2 regions of the Nitratireductor basaltis genome follow, and region 2 is predicted to be linked to the other one. Evidence: riboswitches for the same ligand, from Rfam matches in the RefSeq annotation. Region 2 holds a riboswitch; the other holds the start of a gene.

Region 1 (7,571 bases), on a different contig from region 2:
GCCCGAAGACAATGCATGGCAGGAAGCGCTGGCTCTTGCCGGCACGATCGAACCGGGCGAACTTGTCGATCCCAGCGTCGGTGTCGAGCGTCTGCTTTTCCGCCTGTTCCACGAACAGGGCGTACGGGCCTATGAAGGCACTGACGTGATCGATGACTGCTCCTGCTCACGCGACAAGATACGCGGCATCCTCGACGGCTTCACGGCCGAGGAGATCGAGCAGAGCACTGAGAATGGCGAGATCCACGTGAATTGCGAGTTCTGCTCCAAATCCTACAGCTTCAACCCGGAAGAGTTCGAGGGATAAGGCGGGCACAATCTCGCTTCGGTCCGGGAGACGGGTGGCTTCCTAGTTCAGCTGCGCTTCCCTGCCCGGGATATCAAGCGAGAAGGCGGGTATGTCGACATCGAAAAAGTCGCCGCCTTCCTCGCGCATCGTATAACGCCCGAGCATGATACCTGAATCCACGCTCAAGGGGCATCCGGAGGTGTATTCGTAGGAGTCACCGGCCTTGAGGACAGGCTTCTCCCCCACCACGCCCTCGCCTTCGACTTCCTGCACGCGGCCAAGCCCGTCCGTGATGTGCCAGTAGCGAGCAAGAAGCTGTACCGTTGTCTCACCGTGATTGATGATACAGATATGGTAGGCCCATACGAACCGGCTATCCTCCGGATCGGACTGGTCGGGCAGAAAAAAGGGGCGCACCCGCACCTCTATCCCCCGCGTGATCGCTTTGTACATCCAACGCACTCTTCTGACCGGCTCAAGGCGGGCATGTCCACCACATCACATATGCTGACGCCTTTGTGACCCTCACAGCTGAGCCAATCGGTTATAGATCGACAATGTTCCATATGTTCAGGCGCTACAGATGATCGATGGCATCGCCAGACGCGGGCTGGACCCATTGCTGCAGGCTACGGCTTCCCTGCTGGCGCGCGCTCGTGTCTCTGCCAATGTCATTACATGGATTGCCTTTGGCACAGGTCTGGCAGCGGCCGCGGCAATCATCTCCGGCTATTTTATCACAGCTTTTCTTCTCATTCTCCTCAGCCGATTGGGTGATGGGCTGGATGGAGCGGTGGCGCGCATCAACGGGAAGACGGATCTCGGCGGCTATCTGGATATCGTGCTGGATTTTGTCTTCTACGGTGCCATACCGCTCGCCTTCATCCTGCACGACCCGGCAGCCAATGCCGTGCCGGGTGCGGTGCTGCTCTTTGCCTTCTATGCCAATGGCGCGAGCTTCCTTGCCTTTTCCATCATGGCGGAAAAGCGCAAGATGAGTGGTGAGGCGCGTGGCGAGAAAAGCTTCTTCTTCACCACAGGGCTGGCAGAAGCAGGCGAAACGCTGATCGCCTTCAGCCTCGCCTGCTTCATGCCGCAATGGTTTGCGGTGATTGCCTATATCTTCGCGGCGATGACCATCTACACGACCATATCGCGCATCGCCCTCGCCATGCGCGACCTGCGCTGAAGTCAGGCGGCGTCGAGCGCCTGGGCGATGTCGCGGACCAAGTCGTCGCTGTCTTCCAGCCCCATGGACAGGCGTAGCGTGCCGGCACCGATACCGGCTTCTGCCTGAGCTTCGGGCGACAGGTTCTTGTGCGTCGTGGTCGCGGGATGCGTCACGAGGCTTTTGGCATCGCCCAGATTGTTCGAAATGGCGATGATGGACAGCGCGTTCTCGAAGGCGAATGCAGCGTCCTTGCCGCCCTTCAGATCGAAGCAGACAAGTGTAGAACCACCCTTCATCTGCCGCGCAATGATATCGGCCTGCGGGTGGTCCTTGCGGCCTGGATAGACGACGCGCGAAACCTTCTCATGCTCGGCGAGGAAATCGGCAACCTTGCCTGCGGTTTCCGTCTGCTGGCGCACGCGCAGCGGCAGTGTCTCCAGCCCCTTCAGCAGCGTCCAGGCGTTGAAGGGCGAGAGGCTCGGGCCGGTATGACGGAAATAGTCGTGCAGGTTCTCATCGATCCATTGCTTGTCGGACAGCACGATGCCGCCCAGACAGCGCCCCTGCCCGTCAATATGCTTGGTCGCGGAATAGACAACCACATGCGCGCCCAGTTCCAGCGGCTTCTGCTGCAGGGGCGTGGCGAAGACATTGTCGACGACAAGCCGGGCACCGATACTGTCGGCAAGCGTGGCGATGGCCGCGATGTCGCAGACCTCGAGCGTCGGATTTGTGGGGCTCTCGAGAAAGAAGAGCTTGGTGTTGGGACGAACGGCATCTTCCCAGGCCTCCATGTCCTTGCCATCCACCAATGTGATCTCAATGCCGTAGCGCGGCATCAGCGTTTCCACCACCCACCGGCAGGAACCGAAGAGGGCTCGCGCCGAGACGACATGATCGCCGGCCTTGAGCGAGCACAGCAATGCAGCCGAGACCGCTGCCATGCCGGAAGCCATGGAGCGCGCATCTTCCGCGCCTTCCAGCGCACACATGCGCTTCTCGAACATGTCGACGGTCGGGTTGGCATAGCGCGAATAGATGAAGCCGGGCTCCTCGCCCTTGAACCGCGCTTCGGCAGCTTCCGCGCTTTCATAGATGAAGCCTTGCGTCAGATAGAGGGCTTCCGACGTCTCGCCGAATTGCGAGCGCTGTGTGCCGCCATGAACCAGTGCGGTCTGCGGCTTCCATTCATTGGAGAAATCGTTTGTCATCTTTTCTGCCCATACAAAAACCGGCTGCGAAGGCGCACGCCGGTTTGAAAGTCATCGGGCGCGGCCTTTTAGCGACTTCTTTTACGTGGCTGCAAGCCGACCGGCCAAATCACCACGGGATAAGGTGTCTTTAGAGGCCTCAGCGTCTTGCGTCAATTGTCCGTCTCGGTAAACGTCTCCGGTCAGTATTGACCCGAGGGGACCTGGCTTGAGCGTTACCGGCATCCTGCCCGACCGAGAGATTTCCGGCCTGTTCGATGCCGGCCGACTGGCTTCCGCCCGTCCGCTCGACCCCGACCAGATCCAGCCGGCAAGCCTCGATCTGCGCCTTGGCGAAACCGCTTACCGGGTGCGCGCAAGCTTTCTGCCCGGTCCCGGCTCCCTCGTTTCCGAAAAGCTCGACCGGCTGACACTCCACGAATTCTCTCTGGCAGAAGGTGCGGTTCTGGAAACGGGCTGCGTCTATATCGTGCCGCTGATGGAGAGCCTGGCGCTTCCGGCGGATGTTTCGGCTTCAGCCAATCCGAAAAGCTCCACGGGGCGCCTCGACATCTTCACGCGCGTTCTCACGGACAATGGCGTCGAGTTCGACAAGATCGCGGCGGGCTATGAAGGTCCGCTTTACCTGGAGGTCAGCCCGCGCACCTTCCCGATCCTGGCGCGCGCAGGCTCCCGTCTTTCACAGATCCGCTTCCGCCGCGGCCATTCGCTGCTGGACGAGACCGCGCTTTCGGTTCTTCACGAAGCGCAGACGCTTGTGGCCTCCGATGAGCCGAACATTTCCAATGGCGGCATTGCGCTTTCGATTGATCTCGCCGGTGGCGAAAACGGCCTCGTCGGCTACCGCGCCAAGCACCATACGGGCTTGGTCGATGTCGACCGCAAAGGCGCGTTCAAGGTCTCGGATTTCTGGGAGCCGCTTTACAATCACGGTGCGGCGGAACTGGTGCTCGACCCGGACGAGTTCTACATCCTCGTCTCACGCGAGGCGGTGCATGTACCGCCGGCCTATGCGGCCGAGATGACGCCCTTCGACCCGCTGGTGGGCGAATTCCGTGTGCACTATGCCGGTTTCTTCGATCCCGGCTTCGGACATACCGCTGCCGGTGGAACGGGCAGCCGTGCGGTCCTGGAAGTGCGCAGCCACGAGGTGCCCTTCATCCTCGATCACGGGCAGATTGTCGGGCGTCTCGTATATGAAAAGATGGCGGCCAAGCCTGACGCGCTTTACGGCGCGGACCTGAAGTCGAACTATCAGGGTCAGGCGCTGAAGCTCTCCAAGCACTTCACCGCAAGCTAGTTCCGCTCGTCCACGCGCAGCGCCTTCACCTCTTCGCGAAGCGCCCTGATTTCGGTCAGGATCAGCTCCTGCTCATGCTGCAGAGCCGAGCGCTCCGCCGTGGCCGCCGCATCATGCTCCTCCTGCATCGCCGACACGATGATACCGATGAAGAGATTGAGCACCGTGAAGGTGGTGCAGACAATGAAGGGAATGAAGAACAGCCACGCCCAGGGGAAGACCTCCATCACCGGGCGCACGATGCCCATGGACCAGCTTTCCAGCGTCATGATCTGGAACAGCGAATAGCCGGAGCGTCCGATAGTACCGAACCAATCGGGGAAGGATGGCCCGAACATCTTTGTCGCCATTACCGCAAAGACATAATAGACCAGCGACAGAAGCAGCATGATTGAACCCATGCCGGGCAGAGCCGCCACGAGGCCGCCGACCACGCGCTTGAGCGAGGGCACCATGCTGACAAGCCGCAGCACGCGCAGAATGCGCAGCGCGCGCAGCACCGAGAAATTCGCCGTGGCAGGCACAAGCGCGATCCCCACGACCAACAAATCGAAAATGCGCCAGGGATCGTTGAAGAAACGGCCGCGATAGACAAAAATCTTCGCGGCAAGTTCGGCGACGAAGATGGCGAGAATGACCTTGTCGATCACCATCAGGAGCGGCCCGAACGCTTCCATCGCCCGCTGCGATGTCTCAAGCCCCAACGTGATCGCATTCACGATGATCAGCGCGGTGATCGCGGTTTCGAACTTGCGGGATTCCAGAAGCGTCTTCAGCGATTGCACGAGAACAAGGCCCTTCGTCTTGATGTCGAGCGCACAGTTGATGTCTCATGCGCGCTTCGTCAAGAAGCAGCCGCGGCCAAATGATTTGCCGCTTGACAGAAAGCCCACCTCTACGACAAATCATGAGCCTCGAGGCGGGTGTAGCTCAATGGTAGAGCAGCAGCTTCCCAAGCTGACGACGAGGGTTCGATTCCCTTCACCCGCTCCAGATTCCACCTCCCCCACCCGACATTTCCGAACGTCAAACCCGAGGTAACAAGCCGCATCGTATCGCGGCTGTGTATATGATCGGGCACGTTCAAGCTGGCCGAGCCATAAAACTTGATTCTTTTTGTCAGGTATGATTTTTCTCCCCTCGCCAGCACGCTCCTGCTGGTTCTTCAGGGCATGAGGGGACATTATCTTGCGTAAGATTTTCTGGCTGCTTGCAGCCCAAACGAGTTTCATTTCCATCAGCGCCTATGCACAGGATGCCGGCACCACGCAGCTCAACCGCATCGTGATCGAAGCGCCAACTGAGGCCAGTGTTGCAGTTGGCGAGGAAGACCTGCAGCGGATCAACCCGGAAGATGTACAGGATCTGTTTGCCTCAGAACCTTCCATTTCCGTCGGCAGCTCCCTGCCGATCTCCCAGAAGATCTACGTTCAAGGTGTGGAAGAGAACAATCTTGCCGTCTCCATCGACGGATCGCGCCAGAACAACAAGATCTTCCATCACAATGCCACGACGCTCATCGACCCCGCACTGCTGAAAGCTGTCAGCATCGAGCCGGGCGTTGCGCCTGCCGATGCCGGTCCCGGTGCGTTGGCTGGTTCAATGGCCTTCGAGACCATGGATGCGCGTGATCTGCTCGCAGAGGGCCGCGTTATCGGCGGGTTCCTGAAGAGCGAGTTCGACAGCAATGGCAGTGTCTTCACCAATAGTGGTGCAGCCTATGGCGTCTCGCAGGGCTTCGAGTGGCTCGGCTTCCTGAAATATGCCGATGGCGATCTGCGTGAAGATGGCGACGGCGTTGATATTCTTGGCTCCGAGACCGGCCTTCTGAGCGGTCTGGGCAAGGTAGCCTATGAAGCCCCCTCCGGCGACCGCTTCGAGCTTTCCTATGAGCATGTCGTGGACGACAATGTGCGCCCCTACCGCGCCAATATCGGCCAGATCACCGCGGGGCGGCCCGTTCCGCTGACGCGCAACTACGATCTGGCACGCAGCAATGTCGTGTTCACCTACACGGATGAGACGCCGGAAGGCTGGTGGGACCCGAAATTCCAAATCGGTTACAGCATGACCGACCTTGTCGTTGCCGAAGACGACAGTTTCAGCGATGCATCGACTGGCAGCTTCAACGGTCGCCTGGAGAACCGCTTTGCAGTCGACAACGGCTCGATCACGGCCGGTTTTGATTTCTATCATGACATAGCGGACTACAGCTATTCGGGCACGGCAACCTGGCCGGGCTATGACGTCACCGAGAACGCAACGAATATCGGCGCCTATACGCAGGCGAGCCTTTCGCTGACCGACCGCCTCGATGTTTCTCTCGGCGGTCGCACGGATTTTCAGGCTTTCGAAGGCGTCGATGGCGCGACGCATGACAATGCCGGTGTATCTGGAAACATCTCTGCAGACTATGCACTGACCGACTTCCTGACGGCCAGTGCGGGCGCGTCGCATGTCTGGGCCGGCATTCCGCTGGCCGAGAATTTCATCACCAATCCCGACTGGGTTTATGATGATGCGCTGCAGCCGGTAACAGCCGACAATGTCTTCGCCGGTCTCAGACTGGAGCATTCCGGCTTTTGGGCCGAGGGCAAGATCTTCCGCACCGAGATCGACAATGCGCGCATCGCCAGCTGGAGCTCCGCGACTGCGAGCCACGACCTCGTGTCGCAGGGCTATGAGCTGACCGCCGGTTATGGCTGGGACAGCGGCTTTGTCAGCCTTGGCTTTGCCGACATCCACACCGAGATCGATGGCAGTCCGGCGGAATCCTATACCGGCAACTACCTGACCATGCCGCTTGGCCGGAAGATCACGCTCGAAGCCGCACATACCTTCGTTGACTGGGGCCTCACGCTCGGTGCGGATGCGCAATTCGTGCTCGAATATGACGATACTGCCGGAGACCCTGCCCCGGTACTGCCCTCCTATGAGGTCGTGAATGTCTTCGCGGAATATGTGCCGGAATTCGCGCCCAATCTTTCGGTGCGCGGCGAGGTGAACAACCTCTTCAACGAAACCTATGCCAGCCGCGCGACCTATGGACAGGAATATGAAACGGTGAAGCCGCTTCTGGAGCCGGGCCGCTCCTTCAAGCTGGCGATAACCGGTCGCTTCTGATCCGGCACCCGGATGCAAAAAGGCCCGCGCTCATCACGCGGGCCTTTTTTTCATCTGCGATCCGTCTCAGATCAAAGCGAGAAGTCGAAGCGGTAAGTGGCCGATACGCCGACAGTGAACTGGTTCTTCGAGCCGCGTTCGTTCACGAGGCTGGAATCAGCTGCAGGGCCGACGAGCCGGGCATATTCGCCAAACAGGCTCGTCTTGACCTTCTCGGTCACGTCCCAGTTGATAGCGCCGCCGAGGCCCACGGAATGGAAGCCGCCGTCGGGATGATACTCGGAAAGGCCGGATGCGACGGATTCGCTGGCGTTCACACCATACCAGGCCTCATGATAATCCTGTGAGGCATAGGTAACGCGCGGACCGGCGGAGACCTGAATATTCGGCGTGATGTTCGTGAAGAAGTCGGCGCTGACATCGGCCACCACGCCATCATGGGAGCGGATGCCGTGGCGCACTTCGGCGCGCAGGCGC
Region 2 (7,571 bases):
CAAATGTTAACCATTGGGGTCTATATGCTTGAGGCTGACAGAAAAAGGACCCTCATCACAAAAATGGGTGCAATGGCGCGTTTCAGTTCATCAGGGATGATGGCATCCGGCTCCGCAGGAGCGGGAGCCGCTGCGGCATGTTCGACGCATGGCGACATCGTGGATGCCGAGTTCGAAACAGTGGTTCACCCATTTGGCCCTGTAGCAGGGCTGAGCACAAAGTCGAGTGTCTCCGGCACGGCGGCAACGAGCGGGTTCTCAAGCCTGGTCGGCGCTCAAAGCCTTTCCACCGGAAGCAGAGCCGGTTTTGGCCTTGTCTTTTGGGTGGCTGGCGCTCTCGTTGCATTTTGCGCTTTCTGGATGGCGGGAGGTCATCAACTGCCGTCGCTGGTGGCCGGAGCGTTGCAGCAGCAGCGCAGCGACTTGCGCCTGGAGAGCATTTCCAGCCGCATTCTCCCCGCGGGCGAGGGGCAGCGGGAAGTGGTGCTGGTTGAGGGGATGGTAGAGAATAGTGGCCACGATGTAGCCGCAGTTCCCGGGCTTGTGATCACGTTGGCTTCCGGCGATGGGCGCAAGACGCACCATTATCTGGGGACAAATGAAAGCCAGTTGGCCGCAGGTGGACGCATTGCCTTCTCCGGCCGGTTGGCCGCCCCTAAAGAGGGGGTACAGTCCGTCTCAGTCACTTTTCAGGAGTTCGCCCGCTGATGCATCAGGTGCGTGGCAAGGAAATCGAGGTTCTTTTTTCGGCGTCGACCATCGCACGCCGCAATCTGGAACTGGCGAAGGAAATCGCGAAGCGAGACTACAAGGATCTCCTGGTCATTTCGGTGCTGAAAGGCTCCTTCATCTTCGCGGCCGATCTCATCCGCGCAATGAATGATGTCGGCATCTCACCTGAAGTCGAGTTCATCATGATCTCTTCCTATGGTGCAGGTAAAACCGCCGGTGAGATCAAGGTCCTGCGCGATATCGACAATGATGTGCGCGGGCGCGACATTCTGCTCATCGACGATATCCTCGAATCAGGAAATACCTTGAAATACACGCGCGAACTCATGCTTTCGCGTGGGGCAAACAAGGTGCACATCGCCGTTCTTCTCGACAAGAGGTCGCGGCGGAAGGCGACGCTGGACGCGGACTTCGTCGGGTTCGAGTGTCCCGACTACTTCGTCGTCGGTTACGGGATGGATGTCGCACATGCATTCCGTGAATTGCCCTTCGTCGGTGTGATCAAGGGCGAAGACTGAACCTTTGCTGTGCGAATGCGTTCAGTGAACCGTAACGATTTGCGGCGAGATTGACGCCATGGCTAGACTTCTCATTGTCGAAGACGACGTTTCCGTCAGAACCTTCACCGCCCGTGCTCTTGCGGCTGCCGGCCATACGGTCGAGACCGCCGAGGATGGTATGGACGGGCTCGACAAGATCAAGGCTGCAGAAGGCAGCTTCGATCTCGTGCTTTCCGACATCCGCATGCCGGCAATGGACGGCATCCAGATGGCGCGCGAAGCGGCGAGCGATTTCCCAGACCTGCGTCTTTTGCTGATGACCGGCTTTGCCGATCAGCGCGAACGCGCGGCGGAGCTCGACGGCACCGCCAAGGGCGTCGTCAACAAGCCCTTCACGCTGGCCGAGATCCGCGACCGCGTCGGCGAGGCACTCGCCGCCTAGTCCTTCTTCGGATGTGCAACGACGTGGCGGCCGAAATCCGGTACGTCGATATCCTGACCTGCCTCGATGATCGAGCGGCGGACGGCGCGCGTGCGGGTGAAGAGCTCGAAGAGCTTGTCCCCATCTCCCCAGCGGATGGCGCGTTGCAGTGCTGACAGGTCTTCCGAGAACCGCGCCAGCATCTCCAGGATGGCGTCGCGATTGTGCAGGCACACATCGCGCCACATGGTGGGGTCGGATGCCGCCAGACGCGTGAAGTCGCGGAAACCGGAGGCGGAATATTTGATGACTTCGGATTTCGTCACCGCCTCCAGGTCGTCCGCAGTGCCGACGATGTTGTAGGCGATGATGTGGGGCAGGTGCGAAACGATGGCGAGCACCATGTCGTGATGCTCAGGGTCCATCACTTCCACGGTCGAGCCGCAGCGCTCCCAGAAACGGGTCAGGCTTGATACCGCTTCCTGACTGGCGCCGGTCGGTGGCGTCAGAATGCACCAGCGGCCTTCGAACAGTTCAGCGAAGCCCGCATCAGGGCCGGAATGTTCGGTACCGGCAATCGGGTGGCCGGGAATGAAGTGAACGTGGTCCGGCAGTTCGGGCTGCATCTGGGAGATGACGGAGCCTTTGGTGGAGCCAACATCTGTCACGATCGCCCCGGGCTTCAGCGATCCCGCAATGGCCTTGGCGACGGTCCCGGACGCGCCGACGGGGACGCTGACGACCACAAGATCGGCACCTTCGACCGCCTGGGCGGCATCCTGGAAATAGGCGTCGCCCAGATCCAGTGCTTCGGCGCGTTTCAGCGTCTCGGCGCTGCGGGTCGAGACGATAATCTCGTTCGCCAGATTTTCGCGGCGAATGACCCGTGCGAGCGATGACCCGATCAGGCCGATGCCGATCAGTGCAACTTTCTCGAAGAGCGGTGCTGTCATGGCCTCAGCCATTCATGAATTCCCTCAGGGCAGCGACCACGCCGCGATTGGCTTCTTCCGTTCCCACGCTCATGCGCAAGGCATTGGGGAAACCATAGGCGGTGACGCGACGCAGGACGAAACCCCGCGAGGCGAGAAATGCGTCAGCCGCGGCAGCACCCTTACCGTCGGTTTCGGGGAAATGGATCAGCAGGAAGTTGCCGACGCTCGGGGTGACTTCAAGTCCGATCTGTTCGAATTCCTTCGTCAGCCAGTTCAGCCATTCGTCGTTGAACGCCACCGCCTTTGCCAGATATTCGCGGTCGCGGATGGCCGCAGCACCTGCCGCGATTGCCATTGCGTTTACGTTGAATGGGCCACGCACGCGATTGATCGCGTCCACCACATGTGCAGGACCATACATCCAGCCAATGCGCAGGGCAGCGAGCCCGTAGATCTTCGAGAAGGTGCGCGTCATGACGACGTTCTGGCAGGAGGAGACAAGCTCCACACCGGCCTCATAGTCGTTGCGGCGCACATATTCGGCATAGGCTGCGTCTATCACCAGCAGAACATGGGGCGGCAGGCCGGTCTGCAGGCGACGGACCTCGTCCACCGGCAGATAGGTGCCGGTCGGATTGTTGGGGTTGGCGAGGAAGACAATCTTCGTGCGCTCGGTGACAGCGGCCAGGATGGCATCGACATCGGCGCGCGCATCCTTTTCCTTGACAACAATCGGGGTCGCGCCGTTGGCCAGCGTCTGGATGCGATAGACGAGGAAGCCGTGCTCGGTGAAGATCGCCTCATCGCCTGCGCCCAGATAGACATGAGCGAGCAGACCGAGCAATTCGTCGGAACCGTTCGAGCAGAGAATATTGGCAGGGTTCAGCCCGTGGATTTCCGCAATCGCATCACGAAGCGCGTTGGCTGCGCCGTCGGGATAGAGTTCCAGATGGTTCGTAACCGCCTGCATGGCTTCTATGGCCTTGGGCGAAGGGCCAAGCGGGGTCTCGTTGGACGACAGCTTGTGTACCTTTGCAACGCCTTCGGCCGTTTCGCGGCCGGGCACATAGGCAGAAATTTCCATTACGCCGGGTTTCGGCTGGGGGCGGTCGGAAGAGCTCATAGGAAGTTCCCACGGATTGAAGCCGCCTCACTTACCCCATCACCAGCGTTGACGCAAAGGGGCTTGGAGCTTAAAAGCAGGCCCATCTCGTGGTGATTTGGCCGGTCGGCTTGCAGCCACGTTAAACAAGTCGCTAAAAGGCCGTGCAGCGTTCCTGACCGGCTTTGCGATATTGGCATGGGCCGGTTTTTTTGTGCCTGCGCCTGTGGCGCACGGATGGTCGAAGGAGCGTGTAATGGCAAAGTCGCGGGTCGCTAAAGCGCGGGACGAGGCGAACAACCCCTCAAGCAAGGTGGTGCGTTTCGGGTCGGACAAGCCGTTGCAGCTTGCTGCCGGTGTAACGCTGTCGCCCTTCCAGGTCGCCTATCAGACCTATGGCGAACTGAATGCGGACAAGAGCAATGCCATACTGATCTGTCATGCGCTGACCGGTGACCAGCACGTTGCCAACCAGCATCCAGTCACAGGCAAGCCTGGCTGGTGGGAAGCGCTGGTGGGACCGGGCAAGGTAATCGATACGGATCGCTTCTTCGTCATATGCTCCAACGTTATCGGAAGCTGTCTTGGTTCTACCGGACCGGCTTCCGCCAATGAAGAGACGGGCCAGGCCTATGGTCTCGGCCTGCCGGTCATCACCATCAAGGACATGGTGCGTGCGCAGGCGATGCTGGTCGAGTATCTGGGCATAGAACGGTTGTTTTCCGTCGTTGGCGGCTCCATGGGCGGAATGCAGGTTCTGGAATGGGCGGCGAGCTATCCTGAACGGGTGAATACGGCGGTGCCCATCGCGACCGGCGCGCGGCATACGGCACAGAACATCGCCTTTCACGAAGTCGGGCGCCAGGCCGTTATGGCCGACCCGGACTGGCGCGGCGGTGCCTATCTGAAGGATGGGCGCCATCCGGGGAAGGGGCTCGCTGTCGCGCGCATGGCCGCGCATATCACTTATCTCTCCGAACCGGCGCTGCACCGCAAGTTCGGTCGCAATCTGCAGGATCGCGACCAGCCGACCTTCGGATTTGACGCCGATTTCCAGATCGAAAGCTATCTGCGGCACCAAGGCATCACCTTCGTCGATCGCTTCGACGCCAATTCCTATCTCTACCTGACGCGGGCAATGGATTATTTCGATCTCGCGAGCGAGCATGGGGGGCTTCTGTCGAGAGCCTTCAAGGGCACGAAGACCCGCTTTTGCGTGGTATCGTTCACCAGCGACTGGCTGTTTCCGACCGAGGAGAGCCGCATGGTGGTTCATGCGCTCAACGCTGCCGGCGCTTCCGTCTCGTTCGTGGAAATCGAGACCGATCGCGGCCATGACGCCTTTCTTCTGGACGAACCGGAATTTCATGCTGCCATAGACGGCTTTCTCAAGGCCGCGGCGCGCAATGCGGGGCTGATCTGATGAGTGTGAACAATGCACAGCGCGTGGATTTGCAGGTCATTGCGGATCTGATCGAACCGAGGTCGAAGGTTCTTGATGTCGGGTCGGGCGACGGATCGCTTCTCGAACTGCTTGAAGTACAGAAAGGCGTGGACGGGCGCGGGGTCGAGCTTTCCCAGCGCGGTGTCAATGAATGCGTGGCTCGTGGCCTTTCTGTCATTCAGGGTGATGCAGACCGTGACCTGGGGTTCTATCCCGACAAGGGCTTCGACTATGTGGTGTTGTCGCAGACGCTGCAGGCCACCCACAATCCCAAGAAGGTGCTGGACGAGCTCTTGCGGATTGGCAACCGCGCCATCGTTTCCTTCCCGAATTTCGGGCATTGGCGCGTGCGCCTGTCACTGCTCATGAAGGGGCGGATGCCGGTTACCAAGGATCTTCCCTATTCATGGTATGACACGCCGAACATCCACTTCTGTACGATCCGTGATTTCGTGGAACTTTCGGACGAACTCGGCGCAACCGTCGAAAGCGCCACGGCACTTGATGCGACCGGCCAGAAGATCGGTCTGTCCATGCCCTGGTGGTTCTGGAACTTCTTCGGTCAGCAGGCCGTGTTTCTTCTGAAACGCTGAAATTTCAATCACCGGCTGTAATTCCTGTTGCTTTTTTTAACGAGCGGTTCTGTAAGAACGGTCAGGGTTTCTATGGGGTGGTTTCATGAAGAAGTTGTGTTTGGCGGTTTTTGCATCCGTTCTTTCGACCATGCCTCTGCAGGCAGCAGACCTGGAGGCCGTTGGTAATCCGGACCTGATCGTACCAGAGCGAATCCGCCTGCTTGGCGGCGTGGGTTATGCGTCACTGAGTGCGGAAGAGTTCGTCTATGACGATTCGGGCAACCGGATCAGTCAGCTCTTCTGGGAGTCAGACATTCCGGTCGTGACTGCTGCGGCTGAGATCCACCTTGGCAACAATTGGGGTATCCTCTCAAATCTAGTCGTCGGGTTCAGTGGCGACAGCCACATGGTCGACTATGACTGGTTGGACACCGCCCCCAGCTTTGCCTTCGAAGATTGGTCGGACCGCTCGGAGCATCCGAATACAGATCTGGAGCACTATTTCTCCGGTGATATTGCGCTCGGCCGCAATTTCTCGCTGGTCACCTCAAGCATCAACCTCCATGCCGGATTCAAATATACGGATGTGAAATGGGCGTCCTATGGCGGCTCTTATGTCTATAGCGAGAATGGCGGATACCGGAACGAAACCGGCACCGAGCCAGAAGGCCAGCGCGCCATCTCCTATCGGCAGAAGCTTCCCGGTGTCTTTATCGGCGCGCGTGCGCAAACCCGCATCAGTGATCTTACCCTGACGGCGCAGGCCCGCGGCGGCGTCACGATCAACGCACAGGACCACGACTGGCACTGGCAGACCAACACCCGCTTCGATGACGAGTTCAACGCCCTGCCATTCGTCAGTCTCTCAGGACGCGCCGAATACGCGGTGGCTCCGATGACAAGCATCTTCCTGGCCGCGTCATACGACCGCTATTTTCACGATGTCGGAGATGTCGTGCTCAGCAATATCGATGACGGACTGGTCACCGACAGCGATGCCGATGGCGCTGGTGCCGAACTTGAAGCATTCACGATTTCAGGCGGGCTGAGCTTGCGCTTCTGATGCGCCCCAACAGTGAGGGCCGTGCCAGCTGCGCGGCTTCTTTCATCAGATTCCCTGCAATTTCCTCGGCCGGCGCTTCCCTTGCGAAGGCCACCGCCTGACCGGCCCATAGCGGCGAGAAATCGCCCGAATCCCGGTCTTCCGCAGCCTTTCGCAGCGGCGTGAGCGCACCTGTTGCACGGGGAAATGCGGGAGCATCGGGTGCAAGCGGACCGAGTTCGGCAATTGCCCTGTTGGCGATGCCACGTGCCGGGCGGCCGGTGAAGATGTTGGTCAGTACCGTTTCATCTTCTTTCGCTTCGGCCAGAGCGCGGCGGTGGATCTTGGTGGTCAGCGCTTCGGGCGAGCGGAGGAAGGCAGTGCCCAGTTGAACCGCAGATGCGCCCAGGGCGAAGGTCGCCGCCACTGCACGGGCATCACCGATGCCTCCAGCAGCGATGATCGGCACGGAAACGGCGTCAACGATCTGAGGGACAAGCGCCATAGTGGTCGGCTGGGAAGCGATATCGCTTTCCAGAAAAATGCCACGATGACCGCCAGCCTCCACGCCTTGAGCGATAATGGCATCACAGCCATGCGCTTCCAGCTCTCGTGCTTCAGCCACCGTGGTCGCGGAAGCAATGACCTTGGCTCCCGTGACAAAAACACGTTCAAGCAGGTCCGGGACCGGAAGGCCGAAATGAAAGCTTACCACCTCCGGCCTGAGTTCTTCCACCAGGGCGCAGGCCTCTTCATTAAAGGGATTGCGACCGGCACCGGAGATCGCGCTCGGCGGGGCGATGCCCAGTTCGTGATAGTA

What was found. Region 2 has a riboswitch for S-adenosylmethionine ahead of metX (homoserine O-acetyltransferase MetX). Riboswitches for the same ligand answer to the same signal wherever they lie in the genome.
Region 1: another riboswitch for S-adenosylmethionine. It lies ahead of EL18_RS10980 (O-succinylhomoserine sulfhydrylase); the one in region 2 lies ahead of metX (homoserine O-acetyltransferase MetX).

Annotation. Positions count from the first base shown of each region.
Region 1 is NZ_JMQM01000001.1:2,266,779-2,274,349, forward strand. Features, by position in the region: gene EL18_RS10965 (Hsp33 family molecular chaperone) at 1-307, shown strand, start outside; gene apaG (Co2+/Mg2+ efflux protein ApaG) at 350-742, opposite strand; gene EL18_RS10975 (CDP-alcohol phosphatidyltransferase family protein) at 873-1,478, shown strand; gene EL18_RS10980 (O-succinylhomoserine sulfhydrylase) at 1,481-2,671, opposite strand; SAM riboswitch at 2,720-2,797, opposite strand; gene EL18_RS10985 (2'-deoxycytidine 5'-triphosphate deaminase) at 2,880-3,971, shown strand; gene EL18_RS10990 (ion transporter) at 3,968-4,756, opposite strand; tRNA gene EL18_RS10995 (tRNA-Gly) at 4,891-4,964, shown strand; gene EL18_RS11000 (TonB-dependent receptor domain-containing protein) at 5,160-7,094, shown strand; gene EL18_RS11005 (MipA/OmpV family protein) at 7,166-7,571, opposite strand, start outside.
Region 2 is NZ_JMQM01000002.1:634,725-642,295, forward strand. Features, by position in the region: gene EL18_RS17405 (hypothetical protein) at 1-708, shown strand, start outside; gene hpt (hypoxanthine phosphoribosyltransferase) at 708-1,250, shown strand; gene EL18_RS15460 (response regulator) at 1,309-1,674, shown strand; gene EL18_RS15465 (prephenate/arogenate dehydrogenase family protein) at 1,671-2,606, opposite strand; gene hisC (histidinol-phosphate transaminase) at 2,611-3,711, opposite strand; SAM riboswitch at 3,791-3,868, shown strand; gene metX (homoserine O-acetyltransferase MetX) at 3,947-5,113, shown strand; gene metW (methionine biosynthesis protein MetW) at 5,113-5,727, shown strand; gene EL18_RS15485 (omptin family outer membrane protease) at 5,813-6,772, shown strand; gene EL18_RS15490 (NAD(P)H-dependent flavin oxidoreductase) at 6,738-7,571, opposite strand, start outside.